Regions from separate parts of the Streptomyces sp. NPDC028305 genome, predicted to be linked through region 3. Evidence: riboswitches for the same ligand, from Rfam matches in the RefSeq annotation. Region 3 holds a riboswitch; each other region holds the start of a gene.
What was found. A riboswitch is a leader RNA that binds a small molecule or an ion and turns the genes downstream of it on or off. The one in region 3 is predicted to bind cyclic di-AMP.
Positions count from the first base shown of each region.

Region 1: it holds a riboswitch for cyclic di-AMP, as region 3 does, so the genes downstream of both, ACZ4WQ_RS46215 (transglycosylase family protein) here and ACZ4WQ_RS35025 (transglycosylase family protein) in region 3, are expected to answer to the same signal.
Region 2: it holds a riboswitch for cyclic di-AMP, as region 3 does, so the genes downstream of both, ACZ4WQ_RS39125 (C40 family peptidase) here and ACZ4WQ_RS35025 (transglycosylase family protein) in region 3, are expected to answer to the same signal.

Region 1 covers NZ_JBVHTN010000016.1:35,746-45,114, forward strand. The annotation lists gene ACZ4WQ_RS46205 (cytochrome P450 family protein) at 1-508, shown strand, start outside; gene ACZ4WQ_RS46210 (transglycosylase family protein) at 674-1,669, shown strand; cyclic di-AMP (ydaO/yuaA leader) riboswitch at 1,931-2,099, shown strand; gene ACZ4WQ_RS46215 (transglycosylase family protein) at 2,101-2,811, shown strand; gene eno (phosphopyruvate hydratase) at 2,994-4,289, shown strand; gene ACZ4WQ_RS46225 (FtsB family cell division protein) at 4,381-4,893, shown strand; gene ACZ4WQ_RS46230 (DUF501 domain-containing protein) at 4,954-5,511, shown strand; gene ACZ4WQ_RS46235 (Ppx/GppA phosphatase family protein) at 5,508-6,449, shown strand; gene ACZ4WQ_RS46240 (NAD(P)/FAD-dependent oxidoreductase) at 6,859-8,229, shown strand; gene ACZ4WQ_RS46245 (class I SAM-dependent methyltransferase) at 8,451-9,369, shown strand, end outside.
Region 2 covers NZ_JBVHTN010000010.1:338,031-347,399, reverse strand. The annotation lists gene ACZ4WQ_RS39140 (esterase/lipase family protein) at 1-51, shown strand, start outside; gene ACZ4WQ_RS39135 (M23 family metallopeptidase) at 235-1,893, shown strand; gene pcrA (DNA helicase PcrA) at 1,987-4,479, opposite strand; cyclic di-AMP (ydaO/yuaA leader) riboswitch at 4,636-4,811, shown strand; gene ACZ4WQ_RS39125 (C40 family peptidase) at 4,820-6,028, shown strand; gene ACZ4WQ_RS39120 (L,D-transpeptidase) at 6,105-6,752, opposite strand; gene ACZ4WQ_RS39115 (hypothetical protein) at 6,920-7,273, opposite strand; gene ACZ4WQ_RS39110 (C40 family peptidase) at 7,593-8,624, shown strand; gene ACZ4WQ_RS39105 (homoserine dehydrogenase) at 8,673-9,369, shown strand, end outside.
Region 3 covers NZ_JBVHTN010000008.1:375,650-385,018, forward strand. The annotation lists gene ACZ4WQ_RS34985 (carbohydrate kinase family protein) at 1-163, shown strand, start outside; gene ACZ4WQ_RS34990 (extracellular solute-binding protein) at 214-1,644, shown strand; gene ACZ4WQ_RS34995 (carbohydrate ABC transporter permease) at 1,641-2,558, shown strand; gene ACZ4WQ_RS35000 (carbohydrate ABC transporter permease) at 2,555-3,379, shown strand; gene ACZ4WQ_RS35005 (DUF72 domain-containing protein) at 3,405-4,163, opposite strand; gene ACZ4WQ_RS35010 (hypothetical protein) at 4,160-4,399, opposite strand; partial or broken gene ACZ4WQ_RS35015 (phosphoribosyltransferase) at 4,550-5,182, shown strand; gene ACZ4WQ_RS35020 (dsRBD fold-containing protein) at 5,209-5,502, shown strand; gene ACZ4WQ_RS35025 (transglycosylase family protein) at 5,569-6,879, opposite strand; cyclic di-AMP (ydaO/yuaA leader) riboswitch at 6,885-7,067, opposite strand; gene ACZ4WQ_RS35030 (DUF4232 domain-containing protein) at 7,447-8,151, shown strand; gene ACZ4WQ_RS35035 (hypothetical protein) at 8,387-8,557, shown strand; gene ACZ4WQ_RS35040 (HEXXH motif domain-containing protein) at 8,687-9,369, shown strand, end outside.

The sequences.
Region 1 (9,369 bases), on a different contig from region 3:
CCGGCTGCGCCGGGCCCTCAATGAAGGGGACGAGGGGCTGCTGGCGACCGGTGTCGAGGAACTGCTCCGCTATGACGGGCCGGTGGAGATCGCCACCTGGCGGTTCGCCACCGAACCCGTGGTGATCGGCGGCGAGCGGATCGCCGCGGGCGAGCCGGTGCTGGTGGTGCTCGCCGCCGCCGACCGGGACCCCGAGCGCTTCGACGCACCCGATGTGCTCGATCTCTCGCGCACCGACAACCAGCACCTCGGGTACGGCCATGGCATCCACTACTGCCTGGGCGCTCCGCTGGCCCGGCTGGAGGCCCAGACCGCCATTGGCACCCTGCTGCGGCGCCTGCCGGATCTGCGGCTCGCGGTGGAGCCGGAGGATGTGCGCCGGCGCGGCGGCCTGATCATGCGGGGGCTGCGCGAACTGCCCGTGACCTGGGGCCCGGTCGCCGGGGTCGGGCCGGAAGCAGGGCCGGCGGCAGGGCCCGGCAACGCCTCGGGAGCGGGGCATAGGTGACATAACGTCAGTCACGTGATCGCTGCGTGACCTGGGATACATCTGCTTGTGATGATCGTATGGCGTCGCTATGTTTCGACCGACGACTCAGCCGCCACACGAGAGGCAGAACGCATGCGCTCCGGGAACGGTCGACACCGCCGCCCCCGTCAGGCTCCGGCAATCGTGCTCGCAGCGGGGGTGACCGGCGCGGGCATCGCCATGCCGCTCTTCGGCGCCGTCAGCGCCCAGGCCGCGGAAGCCCAGACCTGGGACCGCGTCGCCGAGTGCGAGAGCGGCGGGATGTGGAGCGCCAACGGAGGCAATGGCTTCTACGGCGGTCTCCAGATCACCTTGGACATGTGGAAGAAGTACGGCGGCCAGCAGTACGCCCCGCGCCCCGACCTCGCCAGCCGCTCCCAGCAGATAGCCATCGCCCAGGCGATCCTCGGCGACCGCGGGCCGGACGCCTGGCCGAGCTGTGCGCTGGGTGCCGGGCTCGCCGACCTCGGCGACGCGCTGGACGGGAACTCCGGCGGCAAGGGCGGGCCGGAGGCCAAGGATTCGGAGGAGCCCACGGGGATCGACGACTCCAAGACGGGGGAATCGTCCGGTAATTCCGGTCAGTCCGATAACTCCCGTGAATCCGATAACTCGGAGGAGTCCGGTAAGTCCGACAAGACCGGGACGCCGGATCCCTCCGCGACCGGCGACGGCGCGGACGGCAGCGCGGTCGATGGCGCTTCCGACGGGAAGGGCCACGGCAAGTCCGGCGACTCCGACCGCGCCGCCGACGAGACGTCCCGCGGGGAGGGCGGCGCGCCCTCCGGCGCCGACAAGGGCGCCAAGGGCGACAAGGTCGACGAGGACTCCTCCGCGCCCACCGGCCGCCACCGCGGCGCACCCGACGCCCAGGAGGGCGAGTCCGGGGACGCGTCGGACGAGGCGCGGCCCTCCGGGCGGCACGCCTCGCGCGGCGGCGAGGGCCGCACCGAGATCACGCTTCCGCCCCTCGGCCGCGAGGACTCCAGCGTGCGCACCGATGACGCCTCGTCAGACACCGTGGACGGGCAGGAGGCCAACGGAGACTGGGCCCGGCTGTACCAGAGCGACAAATCGCTCATCGGGGGCAACCCCGGCCTCATCCACCCTGGTCAGCGTCTCGATCTCAGCGCGAGGTAGCGGCAGTTCGGGGTGAAATGCCCGATCTGGCGGCAGTGAGACATACATCTCGTCACATCGCCCGGCCTGTGCCTCCTGTCCGATCTTTCCGTACCCGGCCTCACCTGCGTAGATGTGGGACGGCTGGGTGCGGATCGGGCCGCCTTCGCTGAGATATGGGGGTTTGAACCTCATCGGAAGGTGTGTTTAACGTCTTCCCGCTCGCTACCGCGGGCACCGTCGATCGTCACGCCGAGTCCTGCCGGCGGTCGGGGGGAACCAGACGCGTCAGCGCCGAAGGCAGGAGCGGGGGACCCAAGGTAGGTGCCGCGGCGGCCCGGAGACGGGCTCGGTCGGCTAGGGGTGAAGACGGACGCGGTCAGCCGCGTCCGGCCGGGCAACTCACGTCCGAACCCGACAGCTCACCTCGTAGGCGTCGGTGAGGAACGAACATGCGTAACGACAAGGGTAAGCACCGCCGTCCCTCGAAGGTCACCCGCATCGCCGCACTCGCCGGCGTCGCCGGTGCGGCCATCGCCGCACCGATCCTGGGGGCCACCTCCGCCTCGGCCGCGACCACCGCCCAGTGGGACAAGGTCGCGCAGTGCGAGTCCGGCGGCAACTGGTCCATCAACACGGGCAACGGCTTCTACGGCGGCCTCCAGTTCACCAACTCCACCTGGGCCGCGTACGGCGGTACGTCCTTCGCCTCCCGCGCCGACCTGGCCACCAAGGACCAGCAGATCCAGATAGCCGAGAAGGTCCTGGCCGGGCAGGGCAAGGGCGCCTGGCCGGTGTGCGGCACGGGGCTGACCACCAGCGGCACCCCGACCCCCTCCAGCTCCACCACGCAGTCCTCGAAGCCGGCCCAGCCTGCCAAGCCGGCCCAGCCCGCGAAGCCGGCCCAGCCTGCCAAGCCCGCCCAGCCCGCCAAGCCGAAGGCGCAGCCCCGCGGCGAGGGTCAGCACGCCGCGCGCGGTGAGGCCCGCCACACGTTCAAGAAGGGCGACGGCGAGTACAAGGTCAAGTCCGGCGACACCCTCTCCAAGATCGCCGAGGCGCACCACGTCAAGGGCGGCTGGAAGAAGCTCTTCGAGCTGAACAAGGACATCGTCGAGGACGCCAACCTCATCTACCCGGGCCAGCAGCTCCACCTCGGCTGACCCCCCGCCGGGACCGTTCCCCCCAGCCCGGCGACCGCGACCCCGACATCCCCGAGGACCGCCCCGGCCGGGCGCGCCGCCCCCCCACCTGAGGCGCGCCCCGCCGGGGCTTCGTCGGGCCCGGCCCCCGGGCCCGTTAGGCTCATGCCGGAGAACGACAGACCCATACGAAGGAGAACCTCGTGCCGTCCATCGACGTCGTCGTAGCTCGCGAGATCCTCGACTCGCGAGGCAACCCCACGGTCGAGGTCGAGGTCGGCCTCGACGACGGCAGCACCGGCCGTGCCGCCGTGCCCTCCGGTGCGTCCACCGGTGCCTTCGAGGCCCTCGAACTCCGCGACGGTGACAAGAACCGTTACGGCGGCAAGGGTGTCGAGAAGGCCGTCCTCGCCGTCATCGAGCAGATCGGTCCGGAGCTCGTCGGCTACGACGCCACCGAGCAGCGCCTGATCGACCAGGCGATGTTCGACCTGGACGCCACCCCGGACAAGTCCTCGCTCGGCGCCAACGCCATCCTCGGCGTCTCGCTCGCCGTGGCGCACGCCGCGTCCGAGGCCTCCGACCTCCCGCTCTTCCGGTACCTCGGCGGGCCGAACGCCCACCTGCTGCCGGTCCCGATGATGAACATCCTCAACGGCGGCTCGCACGCCGACTCCAACGTGGACATCCAGGAGTTCATGATCGCGCCGATCGGCGCGGAGTCCTTCTCCGAGGCGCTGCGCTGGGGCACCGAGGTGTACCACACCCTGAAGTCCGTGCTGAAGGAGCGGGGCCTGTCCACCGGCCTCGGCGACGAGGGCGGCTTCGCCCCGAACCTGAGCTCCAACCGCGACGCCCTCGACCTGATCGTCGAGGCGATCAAGAAGGCCGGCTACCAGCCGGGCCAGGACATCGCGCTGGCGCTCGACGTGGCCGCCTCCGAGTTCTACAAGGACGGCACCTACACGTTCGAGGGCAAGGCGCGCAGCGCCGCCGAGATGACCGCGTACTACGCCGAGCTGGTCGACGCGTACCCGCTGGTCTCCATCGAGGACCCGCTGAACGAGGAGGACTGGGACGGCTGGAAGACGATCACCGACCAGCTCGGTGACAAGGTCCAGCTGGTCGGCGACGACCTGTTCGTCACCAACCCGGAGCGGCTGGCCCGCGGTATCGAGAGCGGCACCGCGAACTCGCTGCTGGTCAAGGTCAACCAGATCGGCTCGCTGACCGAGACCCTGGACGCGGTCGAGCTGGCCCAGCGCAACGGCTTCAAGTGCATGATGTCGCACCGCTCCGGCGAGACCGAGGACGTCACCATCGCCGACCTGGCCGTCGCCACCAACTGCGGCCAGATCAAGACCGGTGCCCCCGCCCGCTCCGAGCGCGTGGCCAAGTACAACCAGCTGCTGCGCATCGAGGAGATCCTCGACGACGCGGCGGTGTACGCGGGCCGCTCCGCCTTCCCGCGCTTCAAGGGCGCGGTCGTCAAGGGCTGAGCCCCGCCGAGTCTGACCGCCGTCCCCGGCCCCGGTCCCGTACCGTGGCCGGGGACGGCGTACACAGCGAAGTCATGACCGGGGAGGCGACGTGCCGGCGGATCGGGATCGGTTCTCCACCGCGACCAGGCTGAGGGCGTTCGGCGAGCACGCCGCCGCCCGCGTCTACCGCGCCCGTATCCGGCGCCGCCGCAGCCGTCTCACCGGCCGGGCCGCGCTCCTCGCGCTGGTCGTCTGCTCGCTCGTGGTGGCCCTCGCCTATCCGATGCGGCAGTACATCTCGCAGCGCTCGGACATCTCCGAACAGCGGCGCCAGGCCGAGAAGGAGCGCGCGGACGTCAAGAAGCTGCTGGAGCAGAAGGCCAGGCTCCAGGACCCGGCGTACGTCGAGCAGCAGGCCCGCGAGCGGCTGCACTTCACGCGGCCGGGGGAGACCGGCTACAGCGTGGTCGACGGCGGCGGCGAGACCGAGCGCTCGTCCGACCAGGGCGCGGCCGACCGCCCCTGGTACAGCAACATGTGGGACAGCGTCGATAAAGCTGACAAGGCGGATAAAGCCGACCAGGCGGACGCGACGGACCACGCGGGCCGCGCCGGGCGCTGACCGAAGAAACCGGCCGCCCCGGGCGGCCGGTCCGAACCGATCGAAGAGAACATCCCACCCATGGACACGCCTCCTCCGCAGACGGAGCCCACCGCGCCCACCGACGCGGACATCGCCGCCGTCAAGGAGCAGCTGAACCGCCTGCCGCGCGGGCTGCGCGCCGTCGCGCACCGCTGCCCCTGCGGCAACCCGGACGTCGTCGAGACCGCGCCGCGGCTCGAGGACGGCTCGCCCTTCCCGACCCTTTACTACCTGACGTGCCCGCGCGCCGCCTCGGCGATCGGCACGCTGGAGGCCGAGGGCGTGATGAAGGACATGTCGGCACGGCTGGCCGCCGACCCCGGGCTGGCCGACGCCTACCGGGCGGCCCATGAGGACTATCTCGCGCGCCGCGACGCGATCGAGGTGCTGGAGGGGTTCCCGAGCGCCGGCGGCATGCCGGACCGGGTGAAGTGTCTGCATGTCCTCGTGGCCCACTCCCTCGCCGCGGGCCCCGGCGTCAACCCGCTCGGGGACGAGGCCATCGCCCTGCTGCCGAAGTGGTGGGCGAAGGGGCCGTGCGTGACGCCGTGCGGCGGGGCGACGGACGCCGAAGAGGACGCGGGGGACAGAGCATGACCCGCGTCGCGGCCGTGGACTGCGGCACCAACTCGATCCGGCTGCTGGTGGCCGACGCCGATCCGGCCACCGGGCGGATCACCGAGCTGGACCGCCGGATGCGGATCGTCCGGCTCGGCCAGGGCGTGGACCGCACCGGGCGGCTGGCCCCCGAGGCCCTGGAGCGCACCTTCGCGGCCTGCCGTGAGTACGCGGAGGTGATCGGCGGGCTCGGCGTCGAGCGGGTCCGCTTCGTCGCCACCTCCGCCTCCCGCGACGCCGAGAACCGCGAGGAGTTCGTGCGCGGGGTCGTGGCGTTCCTGGGCGTGGAGCCCGAGGTGATCAGCGGCGACCAGGAGGCGGAGTTCTCCTTCACGGGCGCCACCAAGGAGCTGACCGACCGCGAGGGCTTCGCCCGGCCGTATCTGGTCGTGGACATCGGCGGCGGCTCGACGGAGTTCGTGGTCGGCGACGAACGGGTACGGGCCGCGCGCAGCGTGGACATCGGCTGTGTGCGGATGACGGAGCGTCATCTGGTCGTGGACGGCCGGATCACCGATCCGCCGGCGGTCGGTCAGATCGCCGCCATAAGGGCCGACATCGAGCGGGCCCTGGATCTCGTCGAGGAGACGGTGCCGATCCGGGGGGCGGGTAGTCTGGTCGGGCTGGCGGGCTCGGTCACCACCGTCGCCGGCATCGCGCTGGGGCTCTCGGAGTACGACTCCTCCGCCATCCACCACTCGCGCGTCTCCCTCGACCAGGTCCGCGAGATCACGGACAAGCTGATCGGCTCGACGCACGCCGAGCGGGCGGCGATCCCGGTGATGCACGAGGGCCGGGTGGATGTGATCGCCTCAGGGGCGCTCGTGCTGCTTACGATCATGGAGCGATGCGGGGCCCGGGAGGTCGTGGTGAGCGAGCACGACATCCTCGACGGCATCGCCTGGAGCATCGCCTGACGGGGCTCTGAGGGCCGCCCGGAGGGTGTGTGGACCCCGTGTGAGGGGCCCGTGGAGACGGGCCCGGCAAAAAGTTCGTGAAAAGCTTCACATGAAAAAATTGCCTGGTGGCCGCCGGGTGTGACGGCTGAGACTCCTTCGTGGGTGGTTTCGGCGGACGCTCCCGCCGGACGGCCCTCCCGGAGGTTGTTTCAGGCGTGTGACGGCGAGGCCGCGGACCCCGGTGGTCTACTCCCGCGTTCACTCGCAAGCGCAGATCAGCGGGGCTGTCAACGCGTCGGCGACCCTGGTGGTTCCCCTCGGCGGGTATGGCGTGTGTCACGGGGGCGGCGGAGTGTAGCAGACCCCCTCAACAAGCTTGTGAAGGGGCTCACGAGGCACCCCCCGGAGGGTGCTGGATACTCGAATCATGAGCACCACGGAGCGTCCCAGGATCCTCGTTGTAGGCGGTGGGTACGTAGGCCTGTACGCGGCGCGCCGCATTCTGAAGAAGATGCGGTACGGCGAGGCGACCGTCACGGTCGTCGACCCCCGCTCGTACATGACGTACCAGCCCTTCCTTCCAGAAGCTGCGGCCGGCAGCATCTCCCCGCGCCACGTCGTGGTCCCGCTGCGGCGTGTGCTCCCCAAGGCGGAGGTCCTCACCGGCCGAGTGACGACCATCGACCAGGACCGCAAGGTCGCCAACGTCCAGCCGCTCGTCGGCGAGGCGTACGAGCTGCCCTTCGACTACCTGGTCATCGCTCTCGGCGCGGTCTCCCGCACCTTCCCGATCCCCGGCCTCGCCGAGAACGGCATCGGCATGAAGGGCATCGAGGAGGCCATCGGCCTGCGCAACCACGTCCTCGAGCAGCTCGACAAGGCCGACTCCACGACCGACGAGGAGGTCCGCCGCAAGGCGCTGACCTTCGTCTTCGTCGGCGGTGGCTTCGCGGGTGCGGAGACCATCGGCGAGGTCGAGGACATGGCGCGCGACGCCGCCAAGTACTACACCAGCGTGAAGCGCGAGGACATGCGCTTCGTCCTGGTCGACGCCGCCGACAAGATCCTCCCCGAGGTCGGCCCGAAGCTCGGCCAGTGGGGTCTGGAGCACCTCCAGAAGCGCGGCGTCGAGGTCTACCTCGGCACCTCGATGGACTCCTGCATCGACGGCCACGTGGTGCTGAAGAACGGCCTCGAGGTCGACTCCAACACGATCGTGTGGACGGCCGGCGTCAAGCCGAACCCGGCGCTCGCCCGCTTCGGCCTCCCGCTCGGCCCCCGTGGCCACGTGGACACCGCGGCGACGCTTCAGGTCCAGGGCAGCGAGTACATCTGGGCCGCGGGCGACAACGCCCAGGTGCCGGACCTCGCCGTCGGCGAGGGCGCCTGGTGCCCGCCGAACGCCCAGCACGCGCTGCGCCAGGCCAAGGTGCTCGGCGACAACGTGATCTCGGGCATGCGGGGCTTCCCGCAGCGCGAGTACAAGCACGCCAACAAGGGTGCGGTCGCGGGGCTCGGTCTGCACAAGGGCGTCGCGATGATCGTCGTCGGCAAGACCAAGATCAAGCTCAAGGGCCGGCTGGCCTGGTACATGCACCGTGGCTACCACGGCATGGCCATGCCGACCTTCAACCGCAAGATCCGGGTCGTCGCCGACTGGACGCTGGGCATGTTCCTCAAGCGCGAGGTCGTCTCCCTCGGCGCCATGGAGAACCCCCGCGAGGAGTTCTACGAGGCGGCCGCCCCGGTCTCCGCGGCAGCCGCGGCCAAGCAGGCCGAGAAGGCCAAGGCGTCCTGACGCCGGGCCGCGCCGAGCACAGCTGAACGCCGAAGGGCGTCCGCCATCCGTGGGGCGGGCGCCCTTCGGCGTTTCCCGTTTCCGGTGCCCTGGTGTCCCGGTGCGCCTGCGAGCGGATGGTCTTTGCCGATTCCACACGTGTCGGCGGGACTGTGCGGGGGACCCGTGGTGTTTACGTGGTGAGTGAATCTTCCTGACTCGCCATCACGGAGGTGTGTGACATGGCCGACGCCGCCCGGCGGCTCACCGCACTGGCCGAGGAGGTACTGGGAGCCCCGCTCCCCGTCCGGATCCGCGCCTGGGACCACAGCGAGGCGGGCCCACCGCACACCCCCGTCCTCGTCCTGAGGCACCGCAGGGCGCTGCACCGGCTCCTGTGGAAACCCGGCGAGCTGGGCCTGGCCCGCGCCTGGGTGGCCGGCGACCTCGACATCGAGGGCGATCTGTACGAGGCCCTGGACCTGATGGCCGGGCTGCTGTGGGAGCGCGGCCCCGCGGCTCAGCGGCAGTCGAAGGCGGCTGCGGCCCTCAAGGCGCTGCGCGATCCCGCGGTGCGCTCCGCCGCCCGCACCCTGATCGGCCTCGCCAGGCCCGCACTGCCCCCGGCCCCGCCCCGCGAGGAGGCGCGCCGTGTGTGGCGCGGGCCGCTGCACACACTGCGCCGCGACAAGGAGGCCATCAGCCACCACTACGACGTCGGCAACGACTTCTACGAGCTGGTGCTCGGCCCGTCCATGGTCTACTCCTGCGCCTACTGGGAGCGGCCCCCCGCCGAGGGCGGCACGCTGGAGGACGCCCAGCGCGCCAAGCTCGACCTCGTCTGCCGCAAGCTGGCGCTCCGGCCCGGCCAGCGGCTGCTGGACGTCGGCTGCGGCTGGGGCTCGATGGTGCTGCACGCGGCGCGCGAGTACGGTGTGCGCGCCGTCGGCATCACGCTCTCGCAGGAGCAGGCGGCGTACGCCCGCAAGCGCGTGGCCGACGCCGGGCTCACCGACCAGGTCGAGATCCGGGTCCAGGACTACCGCGAGATCGCCGACGGTCCGTACGACGCGATCTCCTCGATCGGCATGGCCGAGCACGTCGGCTCCGCGCGCTACGCCGAGTACGCCGCCGACCTCCACGCCCTGCTGAAGCCCGGCG
Region 2 (9,369 bases), on a different contig from region 3:
GCCGCCGAGGGGGTACCGACAGACGCTTCAGGCGCCGCCTCGGTTGCGTGACAGGGCCGGAAGTTGCCGAACAGTAATCGAACACCCGGCCAAATTACGGCGTCCAGTCCACCGAAAGGCGGCCAAATGCCCGTGCCGGCGTTACTCAAAACCTGATGAAGATTGTCGCCGTCCCAAACTGGCGGGTACAGTCGCCGCTAATTCTCCTGCTGCCGAGGCGAAAGAGAAGTGGTGGTGAACGACCGTCACCCGTCGGGGATCACAACCTCGACCGTCCCCGCTCCCGACGCCTCATATCCGTACTACGAGGCATACGACCAGCAGGGCACAGCGCACGGCTACGCCGGGTACGACGGCTACTCCACCGGCAACTTCGACGGCCTCGCCGCCTCCTACAGCGACGGCGACCCTCTCTTCGGCGCCCTTCCCGGCAGCCATGACGGCGGCGGCTACGGCACCGGCCACGATGGCTCCGCCAGCGGGCAGTACGACGCCACGCAGTGGGGCAGCACCGGCGGCGCCTATGACTCCGGCACCTATGACACCACCGCGATGTGGGCCAGTTCCGGCGTCCCGCTGTCCGGCACCATCCCGGCCCAGCAGGGCTCCGACACCGGCGGCCAGTGGGACGCCACCGCCTGGGACACCTCCGGCCACCACGACCTGACGGCCGCCCAGGTCCCCCAGTCCGCCCAGTCCGCCGAGTGGGACGGCACCGGGCAGTTCGACACCTCCGGGGTCGACACCGGGCAGACCCAGTTCTGGGACATGAGCGCCTACGCGACCGTCGACGAGTCGCAGTACGGCCAAAGCGAATACGGCCAAAACGATTACGGCCAGGGCGAGTACCAGGAGGGCGGGTACGAGCACGGCGGATATCAGCAACAGCCCGCCGAGCACCCGTACGCCGCCCCCGAGGCGGAGCCGGAACCCGGGGCGGCGGCCGTGCACCAGGCCGAGACCCAGACCTCCCTCATGGTCCTGGACCTCGACTCCCCCCAGGCCGGCACGGCCGACTCCGCCGATTCCCCCGAAACCACCGCCCCCTCGGACCTCGCCGACTCCGCCGACGACGCCGACTTCGAGGGCGACAGGACCACCGAGTCCGAAGCGGTACAGCTGCCCTCCCCCCGCCGGGAGAGCGGCCGCAGCCGTCGCCGCGCCCCCTCGGCCCGCCCCAAACGCTCGGCGCTCCTCACCGTCGCCGTCCCCTCCGTCTGCGCGCTGGGCGTCACCGCCGTGGCCGCCGCCTCCGTCAGCAACCTCGGAGACGACAAGAAGGACGCCAAGACCACGCAGGCCGCCGCGGACACCCCGCCGGTCAAGGCCTCGGTCGCCAACAGCAAGCTGGACACCCAGCTCGCCGCGGGCCTCGAGGACGCCGATGACTTCCGGGCCCGCGCCAGCCGCACCCAGGAGCGGATCGACCTCCGGGCGCGCCAGGCGGCGGAGAAGAAGCGCAAGATCGAGGAGGCCGCGCGCAAGGAAGCGCTGCGGCCGAAGTTCGCGCTGCCCGTCGCGCAGCACGGCCTGAGCGCCACCTACGGCCAGGCCGGCATCAACTGGATGTCGGTGCACACCGGCATCGACTTCCCGGTCAGCTACGGCACGCCGGTCATGGCCGCGACCGACGGCACCGTACGCACCCAGTGGAACGACGCCTACGGCAACATGGTCATAGTGACCAGCCCGGACGGCACCGAGACCTGGTACTGCCATCTGAGCAGCGCCAAGATCCGGGGCGGCACGGTGAAGGCCGGGGACGTCATCGCGTACTCCGGGAACTCCGGCAACTCCACCGGCCCGCACCTCCACTTCGAGGTGCACCCCGGCGGCGGTTCGGCCATAGACCCGCTCTCGTGGCTGCGCAGCCACGGCCTCGACCCGACGTAGGCGTAGGCGTACGCGGCCTAGGCGTCGCAGGCATAGGCGCCCTGGGCGGCGGCACCGCGGCCCGCGCGGGCCGCGGTGCACCCCCCTACAACTTCACAGCTTCTCTACCGGTGCGTATCTCAGCAGCAGCCGCTTCGGCTTCTCCCCTCCGAAGTCGATCGTCGCCTCCGCGTTGTCCCCGCTTCCCTTCACCGCGACCACGGTGCCGAGCCCGAACGCGTCATGGGTGACCCGGTCGCCGATGGCCAGCGCGACCACCGGCCGCTCCTTGGCCCGCCGCGTGGCGAAGCCGGCGGCCCCGGCGCCCGCCCTCGAACGCGACGAGGACAGCGAGGACGCGACCCCCGCGGCGGCCCCGATGGCCCCCATCGACGCCGACGGGGTGGCGGGCCCGGTGCGCTGCCAGCGCACATACTGGTCCGGGATCTCCTCCAGGAACCGCGACGGCGGGTTGTACGCGGGCTGCCCCCAGGCGCTGCGCATCGTCGACCGCGTCAGATAGAGCCGCTCACGCGCCCGCGTGATGCCGACATACGCCAGCCGCCGCTCCTCCTCCAGCTCCTTGGTCTGGCCGAGCGCACGCATATGCGGGAAGACCCCGTCCTCCATACCGCTGAGGAAGACCACCGGGAACTCCAGGCCCTTGGCGGTGTGCAGCGTCATCAGCGTGATGACCCCGGCGCCCTCGGCGTCGTCGTCCGGGATCTGGTCGGAGTCTGCGACGAGCGCGACCTGCTCCAGGAACTCCGCGAGCGTGCCCGGGGTCTCCTCGCCGCGATCCTGCTCGTACTCCAGGGCGACGGCCGCCAGCTCCTGGAGGTTCTCGATGCGGGTCTCGTCCTGCGGGTCCGTGGACGCCTGGAGCTCCGCCAGATAGCCCGTGCGCTCCAGCACCGCCTCGACCACGGTGGCCGGCCCCGCCCCCGACTCGGCGATCGTCCGCAACTCCTCCATCAGGACGTTGAACCGCTTCACCGCGTTGGCCGAGCGGGCCGCCATGCCGTATGCCTCGTCGACGCGGCGCAGCGCCTGCGGGAAGGTGATCTTCTCGCGCTGCGCCAGCGCGTCGATCATCGCCTCGGCGCGCTCGCCGATGCCGCGCTTCGGCACGTTCAGAATGCGGCGCAGCGGGACGGAGTCCTCCGGGTTGGCCAGCACCCGCAGATACGCCAGGACGTCACGGACCTCCTTGCGCTCGTAGAAGCGCACGCCGCCGACGACCTTGTACGGCAGGCCGACCCGGATGAAGACTTCCTCGAAGACACGGGACTGGGCGTTGGTCCGGTAGAAGACGGCGACGTCTCCGGACCTGGCGTCGCCCGCGTCCGTCAGCCGGTCGATCTCGTCGGCGACGAACTGCGCTTCGTCGTGCTCGGTGTCGGCCACATAGCCGGTGATGGTCGCCCCGGCGCCGGCGTCGGTCCACAGGTTCTTCGGGCGCCGGTTCTCATTGCGCTCGATGACGGCGTTGGCCGCGCTGAGGATCGTCTGGGTCGAGCGGTAGTTCTGCTCCAGGAGGATGGTCGTGGCGTCCGGGTAGTCCTCCTCGAACTGGAGGATGTTCCGGATCGTGGCGCCCCGGAAGGCGTAGATCGACTGGTCGGCGTCGCCCACCACGCACAGCTCGGCGGCCCCGAGCACCTCGCCCTCGTCCGCGCCGCCGTCCGCGGCGGCCACCGGGCCCGGCCCGACCAGCTCGCGCACCAGCGTGTACTGCGCGTGGTTGGTGTCCTGGTACTCGTCGACCAGGACGTGCCGGAAGCGGCGGCGGTAGTGCTCGGCGACGTCGGGGAACGCCTGGAGCAGATTGACCGTCGTCATGATGATGTCGTCGAAGTCGAGGGCGTTGGCCTCGCGCAGCCGCGACTGGTACATCACATACGCCTCGGCGAGCGTCTTCTCGAAGCCGTCCGCGGCCTGCCCGGCGAAGGTCTCCTCGTCGATCAGCTCGTTCTTCAGGTTCGAGATCTTGGCGCTGAAGGACTTGGGCGGATACCGCTTCGGGTCCAGGTCGAGATCCCGGCACACCAGCGCCATCAGCCGCTTGGAGTCCGCCGCGTCGTAGATCGAGAAGGAGGAGGTGAAGCCCAGCTTCTTGGACTCCCGGCGCAGGATGCGCACACAGGCGCTGTGGAAGGTCGACACCCACATGGCCTTCGCGCGCGGGCCGACCAGCTCCTCGACCCGCTCCTTCATCTCGCCCGCGGCCTTGTTGGTGAAGGTGATGGCGAGGATCTGGCCGGGGTGGACCCCGCGCGCGCCGAGCAGATACGCGATGCGGTGGGTGAGCACCCTGGTCTTGCCCGACCCGGCGCCCGCGACGATCAGCAGCGGCGAGCCGGTGTGCACCACGGCGGCCCGCTGCTGCTCGTTCATCCCCTCGAGCAGCGCGGACGTGTCCACCGCGGGCCGCGCCGCGCCGTCGCGGTAGTACGCCTCCCTGGGGACGGGCGCGTCGAACTTCCCGTCGAAGAGGTCGTGTGGAACGCCCTCAGCTGCGGGGTGGCCGTCGTCCTCGGGCGGCGGAGGCTCCTCGTCCGAGGGCCCGAGGTCCGCCAGGAAGCTGTCGTCAAAGAGGCTGCTCATCGCTCACCGAGTCTAGGCTGCCGCACTGACAGCGTACGTGCGGATGTCACGAAACGGTTTCGGGACAATTCGAACACCAGGCTTCACATGAGCCCCACAAGCCCACTACCGTCCTCGATCAGGCGGTCCGGAACCCGTCGGCGACCGCGTCGACACGGGCTGTCTCCGCCGAGTCCGGTCCCGCCGCGAGGCAGCCGGAGCCGGGGACCCAGAGGCACCACTGGGGTGAATCGGACCATGTGGCGACGTCGGCCGTCACCATCCGGTCCGTAGGGCAGCCTTCCGACGCCCGAACCCGACAGCTAACCCGGTAGGCGGTCCACGGAAGGAGTCGCCTCCCTTGGCGTCGCACCGCAAGCCGCGGACCCGAATACTGGACTCGGCCACCGGCCGCCGCACCGCCGTCGGCGTCACGACGGCCGCCCTCGCATCCGTCACCCTCCTCTCCCAGACGGCGAGCGCCGAGCCCGGCAAGCCGAAGCCGTCGGTCGAAGAGGTCAAGAAGAAGGTCGACACCCTCTACCACCAGGCGGAGTCCGCCACCCAGAGCTACAACGCGGCCAAGGAGCGCACCGGCCGGCAGCGCGCCAAGGTCGACCAGCTCCTGGACAGCGTCGCCAAGCGCACCGAGAAGCTGAACGAGGCGCGGCGCACCCTGGGCAGCCTCGCGGCCGCGCAGTACCGCAACGGCGGCATGGCCTCCAGCGCCGCGACGCTGCTGTTCGCCTCGGATCCGAAGGGCATCTTCGACCAGTCCCATCTGATGGACCGGCTGTCCAGCGGGCAGAAGAAGGCCGTCGACGACTTTCTGACCCAACAGGCCACGGCCGCCAAGGAGCGCACCAAGGCCAGTGAGAGCCTGGCCACGCTGACCCGCTCGCAACAGGAGCTGAAGACCCAGAAGCAGACCGTCCAGGGCAAGCTCACCCAGGCGCGCCAGTTGCTCTCGAAGCTGACCGCGGAGGAGAAGGCGCGGCTGGCGGCGATTGAGAAGAAGAAGGAAGAGGAGGCCCAGCGCAAGGCCGCGGAGCTGGCGCGGCAGCAGCGGGAGGCGGCGGCGAAGCGACAGCAGGAGCAGCAGGCGCAGCAGAAACAGCAGGAACAGGCGAGCGGCTCCAGCTCTTCGGGGTCCGCCGGCTCGTCCGGGTCTTCGGGTTCGTCGGGCTCCTCGGGCTCTTCGGGTTCCTCCAGTTCGCAGACCACCAAGGCCGACAAGGCCATCGCCTTCGCGCGTGCCCAGGTCGGCAAGCCGTACGTCTGGGGCGCGACCGGCCCCAACTCCTACGACTGCTCGGGGCTCACCCAGGCCGCCTGGAAGGCCGCCGGGGTCTCACTGCCGCGCACGACCTGGGACCAGGTGAAGGTCGGCACGCGGGTGTCGACCGCCGACCTCCAGCCGGGCGATCTCGTCTTCTTCTATGACGACATCAGCCATGTCGGCCTCTATATAGGCGACGGAATGATGATTCATGCCCCGAAGCCGGGTGATGTGGTGAAGAAGGCGCCGATCACCGAGATGCCGATCTACGGCAGCGTCCGGCCGGCGTAGCGGCTTCCCGGGTCCCGGAGGGCGGTCGGCCCACCGGGACCCGGAACCCGTCTCCCGGGACCCGGGAGACGGTGGCTCAGGTGCCGGGCTTGCGGCCGTACACGTAGACGTCGTCGCCGTTCCGCAGCAGGCTCCAGTACTTCTTGGCGTCCGCCTTGCGCATGTTCACGCAGCCGTGGGAGCCGGGCGGCGACCACACGCTCCCCGAGATGGAGTGGAAGGCCTGGCCGCCGTCGAAGAACTGGCTGTACGGCATCGGGACGTCGTAGATCGTCGACCAGTGGTCGATGTTCCGCCAGTAGATCTTCTTCAGCCCGACCCGGGTCTCATACCGGTCGCGGCCGGTGCGCACCGGCACCGGGCCGTACACCAGCCGCGAGCCGTCCTGGATCCAGCTCAGCTGGCGCGTGAGGTCCACACAGGCGATGCGGCCCTTGTTGGTGGGGCACTTCCTCGCCTTGTTCGGGTTGTGCCCGGCCGCCTTCTGCGTGTTGATCAGGTTCATCACGCCCCAGGTGACCGGTCCCGCATAGCCGATGGTCGGGCTGATGCCGTGGTTGACCTGGAACTTCTGGATCGCGAGGCAGTCCGCCCGCGACTGCCGCCCGTCCACCGGGCGGCCCAGGAACTTCTCCACCTTCTTCTGATACGGCCCCGTGCTCGTCGTGCACGACGAGGCGGCCTGCGCCGGAGTGGCCAGCGCCACCGCCAGCGGCACCACCATCCCCGCTACCCCCAAGGCCACGCCTGTCCGGCGGCCCCACGCCGCAAGTACCCCCACTATCCGCTCCCTTCGGCTGCCTTGCCCGATGAGACACACAGTGGGGACAAAAGGTTGCGCGGAACCTGACAGGAGCGGTCAGGCCCCAAGGGCGGTGCTCAGGGCGGTGCTCAGGTCCACAGGACGGCGACGAAGATGTTGGCCGTGGTCAGCAGCCCGACCGTGCCGAGGGCCGCGGCCTCCACCTTCTCGTCGTCGCGCTTCACATAGACCAGCCCCAGGATCACGATCAGCAGCGCCAGCTTCACGCCGATCTTGATGTTGTTGACGCTGTTGTCGTCGGCCTGGTTGAGCCCCACCAGCGCGGCGCCGGTCACCAGCATGGTGAGAGCGCCGTGCAGCATCCCCGGGGTCATCCGGCCCTCGCCCGCGCGCATCGGCTTCAGCTGCGCCAGGAAGCCGCCGAGCAGCGCGGCGATACCGACGATGTGCAGGCCGACGAAAACATTGATGAGGACGTCCATGACCTTGGAGCGTAGTTGGGCCCATATCAGCCCCCGGCAACCGGGTGGGCCACTATCGCCGCTTCGATCACGGCCGCCCTCGAGTCATCGGCGGCCCGGGCGCCGGGCGGTCGGTTACGGGCATCGGGGCGCCGAATCCGTCCACTCCCGTTCATCGCACCGCCCGCCCGCGGCCGCCCGCCTAGCTTCCTCCTCCAGGTGGCAGTCCGCCTCCCGTCAACCGAGGGTCCCCGCCTCATCGGCGGGCTGCCGCCTGCCCGACATCAAGCAACAAAGCACGCAACAGCACGCGAGAACGTGAAGGAAGGTGGCCGCCGCCGTGGCGTCGCACAGGAAGCCCAAGCAGCGCTCGCTCACCGCCGGCACCGCCTGGACAGCCGCCGCCATCGCCCTCGCGGGGGCCGCCACCACCGCCTTGAGCGGCACCGGCCACGCCGAGACCCGCCTCACCCCCGCCCAGGTGAGGGCGAAGGTGGACCAGTACCAGCGGGAGGCCGAGGAGGCCAACGAGAGATACAACGGCGCGAAGGTGAAAGCGGACCGGGCCCGCGAGTCGTTCGACGACCTGCGCGACGAGGCGGCCCGCCGGACGGCGCGGCTGAACGCCTCGCGCAACGCCCTGGGCGCCTACGCCACCGCCCAGTACCGCTCCGGCACCATCTCCCCGACCCTCCAGCTCGCGCTCTCCTCCTCCCCCGGGCAGTATCTGCGGCGCGCCTCACTCGCCGACCACGCGGGCAGCCGCCAGGCCGCCGCCGTCGCGGGGCTGGCCCGCCAGAGCCGGGAGTTACGCCAGGTGCGCGGCGAGGCGCAGGACCGGCTCGACCAGTTACGCGGCGCCCAGGCGGCGCTCGCCCGCCACCGGGGCGCCGCCCGTAAGAAGCTCGCCGCCGCCGAGGCCCTGCTCGACCAGCTGACCGGCGAACAGCGCCGCCGCTACGAGGCCCAGGGCGCCCACGGCGCGGACACCGGGCTCGGCACCGCCCCGTACGCCCCCGTCTCCGGCCGCGCGGCCCGCGCCGTCTCGTACGCGTACGGGGCGCTCGGCAAGCCGTACGTCTGGGGCGCGACCGGCCCGCGCGGCTACGACTGCTCGGGGCTGACCCAGGCCGCCTGGCGGGCCGCCGGGGTAGCCCTGCCGCGCACCACCTACACCCAGATCAACGCGGGCCGGCGGGTCTCGCGCACCGAGCTCGCCCCCGGTGACCTGGTCTTCTTCTACTCCGGCGTCAGCCATGTCGGCCTCTACATCGGCGGCGGCCGCATGATCCACGCCCCGCGCCCCGGCGCGCCCGTCCGCGTGGCGCCGATCGACCAGATGCCGTTCTCGGGCGCGACCCGGCCCGCGTAGCGTTCTCCTGGATCAGCGTCGAGCCGCGCGCGAAGGAGACCCGCACCCGTGTCGGACGAAACCGTCGCCCAAAAGCCGGCCCCAGCGGCCGTCGTGCTGTCCGGCTACGGCCCGGTCGGCCGGGCGTACGCCGAGCACCTGGCCCAGCACGGCGAGGCCCTGGCACGCCGGTACGGGGTGCGGCTGCGCCTGGCGGCCGTACGGGCCCGCTCGGCCGAGTATCTGCCGCCCGCCGACGGGACGCCCACCGACGGGACGCCCGCCGACAGCACGGGCACCTGGGCGCCGCTGCCGCCCCGCTCCGCCTGGGGCCCGGCCCTGCCGCTGGCCGGGACGCTGGACCGTACGGGGGCCGGGGTGCTGGTCCAGTGCGTGCCGTCCTCCCCCGAGGTGTGCGACCAGGCGGCCGCCGAGGCGCTGCTCGCCCTGCGCCGCGGCGTGCATGTGGTCACCGCCACCAAGAGCCATCTCCTCAGCCACTGGCGGGAGCTGGGGCTCGCCGCGGCGGCGGGCGGCTCTCTGATCAGGATCTCGGGCGCCACCGGCGCCGCCCTGCCCGCGGCCGACCTGGCCAGGGCGGGCGTACGCGGCCTTGGCTGCCGCTCCATCCGCGCCTGCCCGAACGGCACCGCCACCTTCGTACTCGACCGCCTGGCGGCCGGAGACTCCCTGCCCGACGCGGTCGCCGAGGCACGGCGGCGCGGCATCGCCGAGGCCGATCCCAGCGCCGATCTGTCCGGCTCCG
Region 3 (9,369 bases):
GGTGGCCGCGTGGTGGGCGCTGACGGCCCAGACCGCCGGCGACGGCGCGGCCTGCGGCGAACTGGCGCACCGCTACGGGTTCCTGAACGAGCTCATTCCCGCCGGGGTGCGCGAGTGGCCCCGCCTGCGGGCCCAGCCCACCATCGGCTTCCGGGGCGAGTGACGATGCCCGCGGGTCCCCCGATACGTCCGACACGCCTCAAGGAGATGTCCATGGGATTCCCCCGTACCGGCGCGCGCCGCGTACGCCGGAGGGCCGTGACGGCCCTGCTCACCGCCGGGGTGGCGCTGCTGGCCTCGGCCTGTGTGCCGGGCACCGACGGCTCCCAGGCCTACGGCCCGGGCGGCGGCCCCGCCGTCGCCGTGCCGGACCCGGCCAAGGCCGGGAAGGTCACGCTGACGGTCTGGGACCAGGAGATCCGGGGCGGCACCAACGGGGAACTGGAGCAGCTCAACAAGGAGTTCGAGCGCAAGTACCCCAATGTGAAGATCAAGCGGGTGGCGCGCAGCTTCAACGACCTGAAGACCACGCTGAAGCTCGCCGTCTCGGGCAACAACCCGCCCGATGTGATCCAGGCCAACCAGGGCTACCCGGACATGGTGTCCTTCGTCCGGGCCGGGCTGCTCGCCCCGCTCGACAACTACGCCGGGATCTACGCCTGGAACACCCGCTACCCGAACACCCTGCTCAACCTCAACCGGGTCTCCGCCGACGGCACCGACTTCGGCACCGGCCGGCTCTACGGCATATCCCAGACCGGCGAGTACATAGGCATCTACTACAACAAGGACGTGCTGGCGAAGGCCGGTGTCAAGCCGCCGAAGACCTGGAGCGAGTTCACCGCGAGCCTGGCGCGCCTCAAGGACCGCGGCAAGCTGCCCATCCAGTTCGGCAACCTGGACAAGTACCCGGCCATCCACACCTTCGGCGTGCTCCAGGGTCAGCTCGCCGCCACCGAGGTCCGTGACACCGTCCTCGGCCGCGGCACGGGCTTCGACACCGCCGCCACCAAGGACGCGGCGGCCACCCTCGCCGACTGGACCAAGCGCGGCTACCTCCCCAAGGGCGCCAACGGGCTCGGCTACGACGACGCCGCCAAGAAGTTCTCCGCCGGCGACGGCGGCTATCTGGTGACCGGCACCTGGCTGCTGGCCGACCTGAAGAAGGGCATGGGCGACAAGCTCGGCATGATGGTCCCGCCCCCGGCCTCGGCCGGCGGCGCCCCAGTGACCACCGGCGGCCAGGGGCTCGCCTGGTCGATCACCTCCCGCTCCAAGCACCCCGAAGTCGCCGCCGCCTACCTCGACTTCATCACCAACAAGCACGCGGCCGATGTGATGACCGAGCACGGCGTGCTGCCCGCGGTGCCCGGAACGGCCGCCGAGCGGGTGGACCCGGACACCGTGGACGGCCAGATGATCGCCGGGTGGAAGCGGCTCAGCGCGGCCGACGGTCTTGTCCCGTACCTCGACTACTCGACCCCCACCTTCTTCGACACCATCACCGCCGCGCTCCAGGGCGTGATCAGCGGCAAGACCTCGCCCGGGGACTTCGCCGCCACCCTTCAGACGGACTACGGCGCCTTCATGAAGAAACAGCGCGAGCGCCACGCGGCCACCCCCGCCCCGGCGGAGCCGAAATGAAAAAACCTCTTCACTCGCTCAGCGCCGCCGCGTACCGGCGGCGGGCCCCGGGCGAGCCTCGCGCCATCGGCTACCTCTACATCCTGCCCGCCCTCGTCCTGTACGCCGCGTTTCTGCTCTACCCCTTCGGGCAGTCGGTGTGGCTGTCGTTCGTCCACTGGGACGGACTGACCGTCGCCACCCCCGCCGGATTCGACAACTACCGCGACCTGTTCACCGACCCCGAACTGCGTGCCCCCTTCGCACACGCGCTGCTGCTGCTCGTCTTCTACGCGGCCCTGCCGGTGGCCATCGGGCTGCTGCTGGCCGCCGCGATGTCCCGGGCCCGGGTCCGCGGCATGACCTTCTTCCGCACCGTCCTCTTCCTGCCCCAGGTCCTCGCGCTGATCGTGGTCGGCGTCGCCTGGCGCTCGATCCTCGCCCCGGACGGGCTGCTCAACGACACGCTCCGCGCGGTCGGCCTCGGCTCGCTCGCCCGCCCCTGGCTCGGCGACTACGACTGGGCCCTGCCCGCCGTGGGCGTGGTGGGCACCTGGGTCGGCACCGGGCTGTGCATGGTGCTCTTCCTGGCGGGCGCCCAGCGCATCCCGCGCGAGCTGTACGAGGCGGCCCGGATGGACGGCGCCGGGCCGGTGCGGGAGTTCTTCTCCGTCACCCTGCCCGGTCTGCGGCCGCAGATCGCGGTCGCGCTGACCCTGACCATCGTGGCCGGGCTGCGCAACTTCGACCTCATCTACATCACGACCAGCGGCGGCCCCGGAAACTCCACCTCCGTGCCCGCCTACGAGGTCTACCACCGCGCGTTCGAGACCAACCAGGTCGGCTCGGCGGCCGCCGTCGGAGTGGCCCTCACGGTCCTGATCTTCGTCCTGACCGTCACGGTCTCCCGGCTCGTGGAAGGGCGGCGGTCATGACCACGCGCCTCGAACGCAGTGTCACCTACGGCATCCTCGCCCTCTTCTCCGTCATCGCGCTCACCCCGGTCATCGGCATCCTCTCCACCGCCTTCAGCTCACAGGACTCCCTGGACACCGGCTTCTCACTGCCCCAGGGCGGGCTCCACTGGAGCAACTTCGCCGACGCCTGGAACCGCGGCCACTTCGGCACCTACCTCGGCAACTCGGTCCTGGTCACGGCGGTCGTGGTGGCCGCCACCACCGTGCTGGCGGTGCTCGCCGCGTACGCCTTCGGGGTGATGCGCTTCCCCGGCTCCACGGTGCTGTTCTACCTCTTCGTGATCGGCCTGACGCTGCCCCAGGAAGCACTGGTCGTGCCGCTCTACTTCGACCTGCGGTACGCCGAGCTCACCGACACCTACTGGGCCCTGATCCTGCCGCAGACCGCGCAGTCCCTCGCCTTCGGCGTGTTCTGGATGCGGACGTACTTCCGGGGCAGCGCCCGGTCGGTGATCGAGGCGGCCCGGATCGACGGCGCGAACACCTGGACCACGCTGTGGCGGGTCCTGGTCCCCATGGGCCGCCCGGCCATCTCCACCATGGTCGTCATCACCTTCATGTGGACCTGGAACGAGTTCCTGATGGCGCTGGTCATGGTCAGCGACGACGCCCATCGCACGGTCCCGCTCGGCCTGGCCTTCTTCCAGGGGCAGCACAGCTCCGACGCGGCGCTGCTCGCGGCGGCCTCGGTGCTGATCGCGCTGCCGGTGGTGGTCGTCTATGTGGCCCTCCAGCGCCGGTTCATCGAGGGCATGCTCGGCGGCGCGGTCAAGGAGTGAGCGGCGCCGGTCGCGGGGCGGCCGGTCACAGGGCAGGCGTGCGGCTGACCTCGCGGCCGCGCCGCTCCACGGCCCGGGCGAAGACCACGGCGTCGTGGACGGCCGCCCCGCCCGGGTCGTTGTTGAAGTACGCGTAGACATCGCCGCGCTCCGGCCAGGCATCGGCCACCCGGCGCGCCCAGGCGGTCAGCGACTGGTGGCTGTAGCGCGGCGCGGGCCTGGCCAGGCCGTGGTGGAAACGCAGATAGCCCCACCCGGCCGTACGCCACAGCGGGGTCACCGGCTGGGCGGCGGCGTCCGCCCAGCACAACGCGGCGCCGCGGCGCTCCAGCACCTTCCGTACCCCGTCGGACCACCATGAGTCATGGCGGGGCTCGACGGCCACCCGCGTCCCGGAGGGGAAGCAGCCGAGCGCCGCGTCCAGCAGCCCGCTGTCCGCGCGCAGGGTGGGCGGCAGCTGGAGCAGGACGGGGCCCAGCCGGTCCCCGAGGCCCTCGGCGTGCGCCATCAGCCGGGCGACCGGCTCCTCGGGGTCCCGGAGCCGCTTGATGTGGGTCAGATAGCGGCTGGCCTTCAGAGCCATCACAAACCCGTCGGGGGTACGGTCCCGCCAGGCGGCGAACTGCTCGCGGGTGGGCAGCCGGTAGAAGGCGTTGTTGGACTCGACGGTGGCGAACCCCCGCGCGTACTCCTCCAGCCACAGCCGCTGAGGGCAGCCGGACGGATACAGGACGTCGCGCCAGTCCTTGTACTGCCACCCCGAGGTGCCGACGAGGACGGTCATGCTTCGCCCGGGTGCCACGGCGGCCACTGGCCCGGCCGGTCGACCCAGTGGACCTGCCGCGGGTCGTCCAGGTCGATGTCCGGGAACAGCCGCCGCACCCGCGGCTCGAACTCCTCCCGCTCCAGCGGCTCCCAGCCCGGGCCGCGCAGCCACACCCGCCGGTATCTGGTGTCCGCGTCGTACGCGTCCACGAAGACGAGATGGCCGGACTCGCTCGGATCCGTGGCGTTCTCCATGTTTCCAGGGTGGGCCGCGCCGGCCCGCTTCCGCGCGTCGGCGCGGCCGACCGGGTCCCCGCCGGTTTGCGGACGGGGGAATCTTCGGATGGAGTCGTAAGGACGGGGCGGGTTTCCCGGCCCCGGGTCTCCCTGCGCTGGGGGTGAGTCATGATCTTCGTCGACCGCGCGGACGCCGGGCGGCGCCTGGCCGCCAGGCTGCGCCCGCTGAGCGCCGAGGACCCCGTGGTGCTCGGCCTGCCGCGCGGCGGGGTGCCGGTGGCCTTCGAGGTCGCGCGGGAGCTGAAGGCGCCCCTGGACGTGATCATCGTCCGCAAGCTCGGCGTCCCCTTCCACCGCGAGCTGGGCTTCGGCGCCATCGGCGAGGGCGGAGTGCGCGTGGTGCACGACGCGATCGTGCGGATGAGCCGGGCGGGCAAGGAGGAGCTCGCGGAGGTGGAGCGGGACGAGGAGGAGGAGCTGGCGCGCCAGGCGCGGCGGTTCCGGCGCGGCCGGGCGCGGGTCGCGGTCGGCGGCCGGACGGTGATCGTCGTGGACGACGGGATCGCCACCGGCGCCACCGCCCGGGCCGCCTGCCGGGTCGCCCGCGCCCAGGGCGCGGCCCGGGTGGTGCTGGCCGTCCCGGTCGCGCCGCCCGACGCGGCCGAGGCGCTGCGTCAGGACGCGGATGACGTGGTGTGTCTGTCGACCCCACCGGAGTTCTCGGCGGTCGGCGAGTGGTACCAGGACTTCTCGCAGACCAGTGACGCCGAGGTCGTCGACCTGCTCTCCCGGTCGACCGATCTGCCGGGTGGGGCGCATCCTGGTAAATGAAGCAGGAGGTGATGACCGCGATGGAGACGATCGTGGGATGCGACATCGAAATGGAGTTCCGTGAGCTCGGACCTCTCACCGAGGCGGTCGTCCGGCTGAGGATGCACGACGGGACCGAGATCCTGGCTCAGGGTCGCGCGAACCGGAATCCCGACGACCCGGCACAGCCGCGGGTCGGCGAGGAGATCGCGGCGGCGCGGGCGCTGAACAACCTCGCTCACCGGCTGATCTCGAAGGCGGGCGGTGACATCGAGGAGGTCACGCACGCGAAGGCACATCTGGTGATGTAGGGCCGGTCTGCCGCGGCGCCGGGCCGCGGCAGAGCACCCTTCACGACACCTTTCACATCGGATTTCTCAGATCTGGACGCCCTTGGAGCGGAGGTAGGCGAGCGGGTTGACGTCGGAGCCGTAGTCGGGCCCGGTACGTATCTCGAAGTGCACATGCGGCCCGGTCACGTTGCCGGTCGCCCCGGAACGGCCGAGCTGCTGGCCCCCGGACACGGACTGGCCGACGTGGACGGACAGCGCCGACATGTGCGCGTACTGGCTGTACATGCCGTCGGGGTGGCGCAGCACCACCTGGTAGCCGTACGCCCCGCCCCAGCCCGCGGCGACCACCTCGGCCGAGCCCACGGCCCGCACCTGGGTGCCGGTGGCGACGGGGAAGTCGACCCCGGTGTGGTGGCCGCTGGACCAGTTGCTGCCGGAGACGCCGTAGGCGGTTCCGATGCCGTGGCTGGCGACCGGGGTGGTGAAGGACGAGGAGGAGCGCGCCGACGAGCCGGACTTCGCGGCGCGCTCGCGCGCCTTCTGCGCCTGCTCGATCCGCTGCTTGGCCGCCTGCTCGGCCCGCTGCTGCTTGGCCCGGTCCGCCTGCTCGGCGCGCTGCTTGGCTTGATTTGGCTGTTCGGCCCGGGGCCGGCTCTCGGGCGTCTTCGCGGCCGGGGACCCGCTGCCGTCGAGGGTGAGCTTCTGACCGGGGTAGATCAGGTCGGGGTCGCCGCCGATGACGCGGCGGTTGGCCTCGTAGAGCCGCTGCCAGCCGCCGTCCACATCCCGGGCGTCGGCTATCCGGGACAGCGTGTCGCCGCCGACCACGGTGTACGAGGCGGCGGAGCGCCCGGTGGCGGCCGCGCTCTGGTCGACGGCCTTGGTGGTGGCCTTCGGAGCGGCCCGCGGGGCGTCCTTCGGCGTGACCTTCGGTGTGGCCTTCGGGGCCGTCCTGGGAGCGGCCTGGGAGGAGCCGGAGGAGCCCGAGGTGCCGGGGGAGACGTCAGCGGGCTGGCCGCCGCGGGTCAGGCCCGCCTTGACCGAGCAGACCGGCCAGGCGCCGGGCCCCTGGGCGTCGAGCACCTTCTCGGCGATGGCTATCTGCTGGTCCTTGGAGGCCAGGTCGGCCCGGGACGCGTAGGTCGTCCCGCCGAACGCCTCCCAGGTGGACTGGGAGAACTGGAGGCCGCCGTAGTAGCCGTTCCCGGTGTTGATGCTCCAGTTGTCGGTGGACTCGCACTCCGCCACCTTGTCCCAGGTGTCGACGGAGGCGGCGTTCGCCTGGCCGACGCCTATGAGGGGCAGCGCGACCCCGGCGCCGCCCGCGGTGAACGCGAGCGAGGCGCGGGAGACGCGTCGGGGCCGGGGCCGTCGGTGACGTCCGCGTGCAGCCATTGAGCTCATCCTCTCCTGACGCCTGCGAGGTGAGCTGTCGGGTTCGGGCGGGAGCTGCCCGGCCGCGCCTTCCCCGGTGCCCCCCGGCACCGCGGCGCGACTTCACCCCTAGCCGTACCGCCCGATGTCGTGCGGCACGGCGCCTACCTGGTTCCCCCGCTCCTGCCGTGACAGGTCGTCGTGTCACCCCTCCACCACGGCAGGACTCGGCGCTCCGGCGGAGGAGGACCCGCCGCAACGAATGCGCCGGGTGCGGCACAGTAAACACACCGTTTTGGTCACGACAAGGTCTCGACGGACCTGTGTCCTGAAATCGATCACGCCGCTGATGAAATGTGACCCGGGTCACGGCTTTCCGGATGGGGTGATTGCGGCCCGGAATCCGTAATGCCGAATTGCCGTAATTATGTGATTAATGCTGGGGCCGCGCGGCGGAGTCGCATATCGACCGGAATAAGGGCGCCCATCGAGGGAAGGGGAGTGGGAAGGGGAACGGACGGGGGCTGTCGGGGCACTCGGTGCGGCGGCCGACGAGCCGCCGGAGGCCCGACCCACAGGAGGTTGGCCATGACACAGCCACACGGCGGGGCGCCCGCGAGGCGCCGGCCGCCGGTCTTATCCATATCCGCGCTGGTCGTCGGCGCCCTGGCCGCGGTCACCGCCTGCGGCTCCGATACGACGTCGGGGGCGCCCGCGCCGCCCGGCTCGGCCGGCAAGTCCCACTCGGCCACGGGCACCGCCCGGCCCGGCACCGCTGCGCCCAGCACGGCCCCGCCCGAGGCCGATCCGGCCTCGAAGGCGCCGAGCGCGGCCGAGCCGTCCGTCACCACCGAGGCCGGCTCCGCCGCCCCGCCCGCTGTCCGCCGCATCTGCTCCAAGGATCAGCTGAAACTGTCCACCGGCCGGGCGGATATCGGCGCGGGCAATGTCTATGTCCCCCTGGCCTTCACCAATACCGGCGCGGCCAGTTGCACGCTGACCGGGTATCCCGGCGTTTCGCTCCTCGACGCCCCCGGCGCCGCTATCGGCGACCCCGCCACCCGCCGCGGACCGGGGCGCCCCACGGTCGTCCTGAAACCCGGCGACAGCGCCTACGCGAGTCTGCACACGGTGAACAAAGGCCTGTCCGACAAGCCCTGTTGGCGGACCGCGGCCGAAATTCGGGCCTACCCCCCGGACTCCCACCGCTCCATCAAGGTATCCGCGCGCTCCTTCCGGGTCTGCGGGGGCGTATTCGAGGTCACCGCCGTCGAGCCGGGTTCCCAGCCCTGAACCGGGGCACCACGACGGGGCGCGGACCGCCGCCCCCGCCCCGCGCCCCGCCCGGACGCGCCGGAAATGAATTGGCCGGGAAGCGCGGCCACATGACGCCCTTGGGTGTCCGAAAATCTTGATGGCCGCGACACCCACTGGCCCCTTTCGCCCTTCCGCAATCATTATCGGGTGGGCCACCATGTGAAGAGGCCTCGCCTGAGCCGGCACGGAGCGTCTAGAGGGGAACGATGTCATGGAGCGAGCGGCGACCGGGGTCGAGACGGAGCTGGTGGACCTCTCGGGAACGACGCTCGAAGAACTGGGGGACAGTCAGGAGTTCACCCTCGCGACCCGGCGGTTGCTCGAACTCGTACAGTCCCCGCCGACGCTCGCGACCGCCGCTGATGCCAACCAGGGTTGTTGACGTAGTTCCGGCGGTGGCACACCAGTATTCACTCCATCGAGAAAGGCGGCCATGCCGGCGGACTATTCAGCTGGCCCTCCCTCCCCGCTTCCGGCTCTGCGCCGCACACAGCCGCTCACCGCGTCCCCGATGAGCCGTCACCACCGGCTGTCCACGGCGTGCCTCGACGAGCTGACGCGCGGTGGCGGAGGCGCGGCGGCGATCGCCGAGTTACGGGCGGGCCAACGCAGCCGCCTCATGCTGCTGCTACGCGCGTTGACCGACCTCGCCTCCTCCCATCCCCAGGTGCCAGGGCCGCTGTCCGCGCCGCGTGATGCATGGGAGCTGCTGATACGGGCCGAGCGGCGCAGCCCGTCGAGCGCGGAGCAGTTGCTGCTGCACCCCCAGATCGGCGCATGGCTCAGCCGCTGCCTGCGCAGGCTGCGCGGCGTCGAGGGTGAGACGGCCGATGAGGTCCCGCTATGGCTGGAGACCGGCTATCTGCACACCGTGGCCGCCTCGGCGGCCCTGCTCGCGGGGATCGAGTTCCGGATTGCGGTCGGCGTCAGGGACGGCGGGGTGATGCTTCCCGCGCTGGGCTTCGTCGAACTCGCGGGCTGCGATTCCCCCGTCGCCGAGATCTCCGCCGATGGCGCGGGCGATCGGAGGTTGCGAGCCGATTCGCACACGGTGCTGCTGCCTTCCGACCTCACCCTGGACGCCAAGGGCTGGCACCCCCTGAGACGGCTGCACGGCCGACACCCCGTCCACCCCTGCTCGCCCTACCTGGACGACCTCGACCCCTACCGGGACTTTCTGCGCCCCACTGCTCC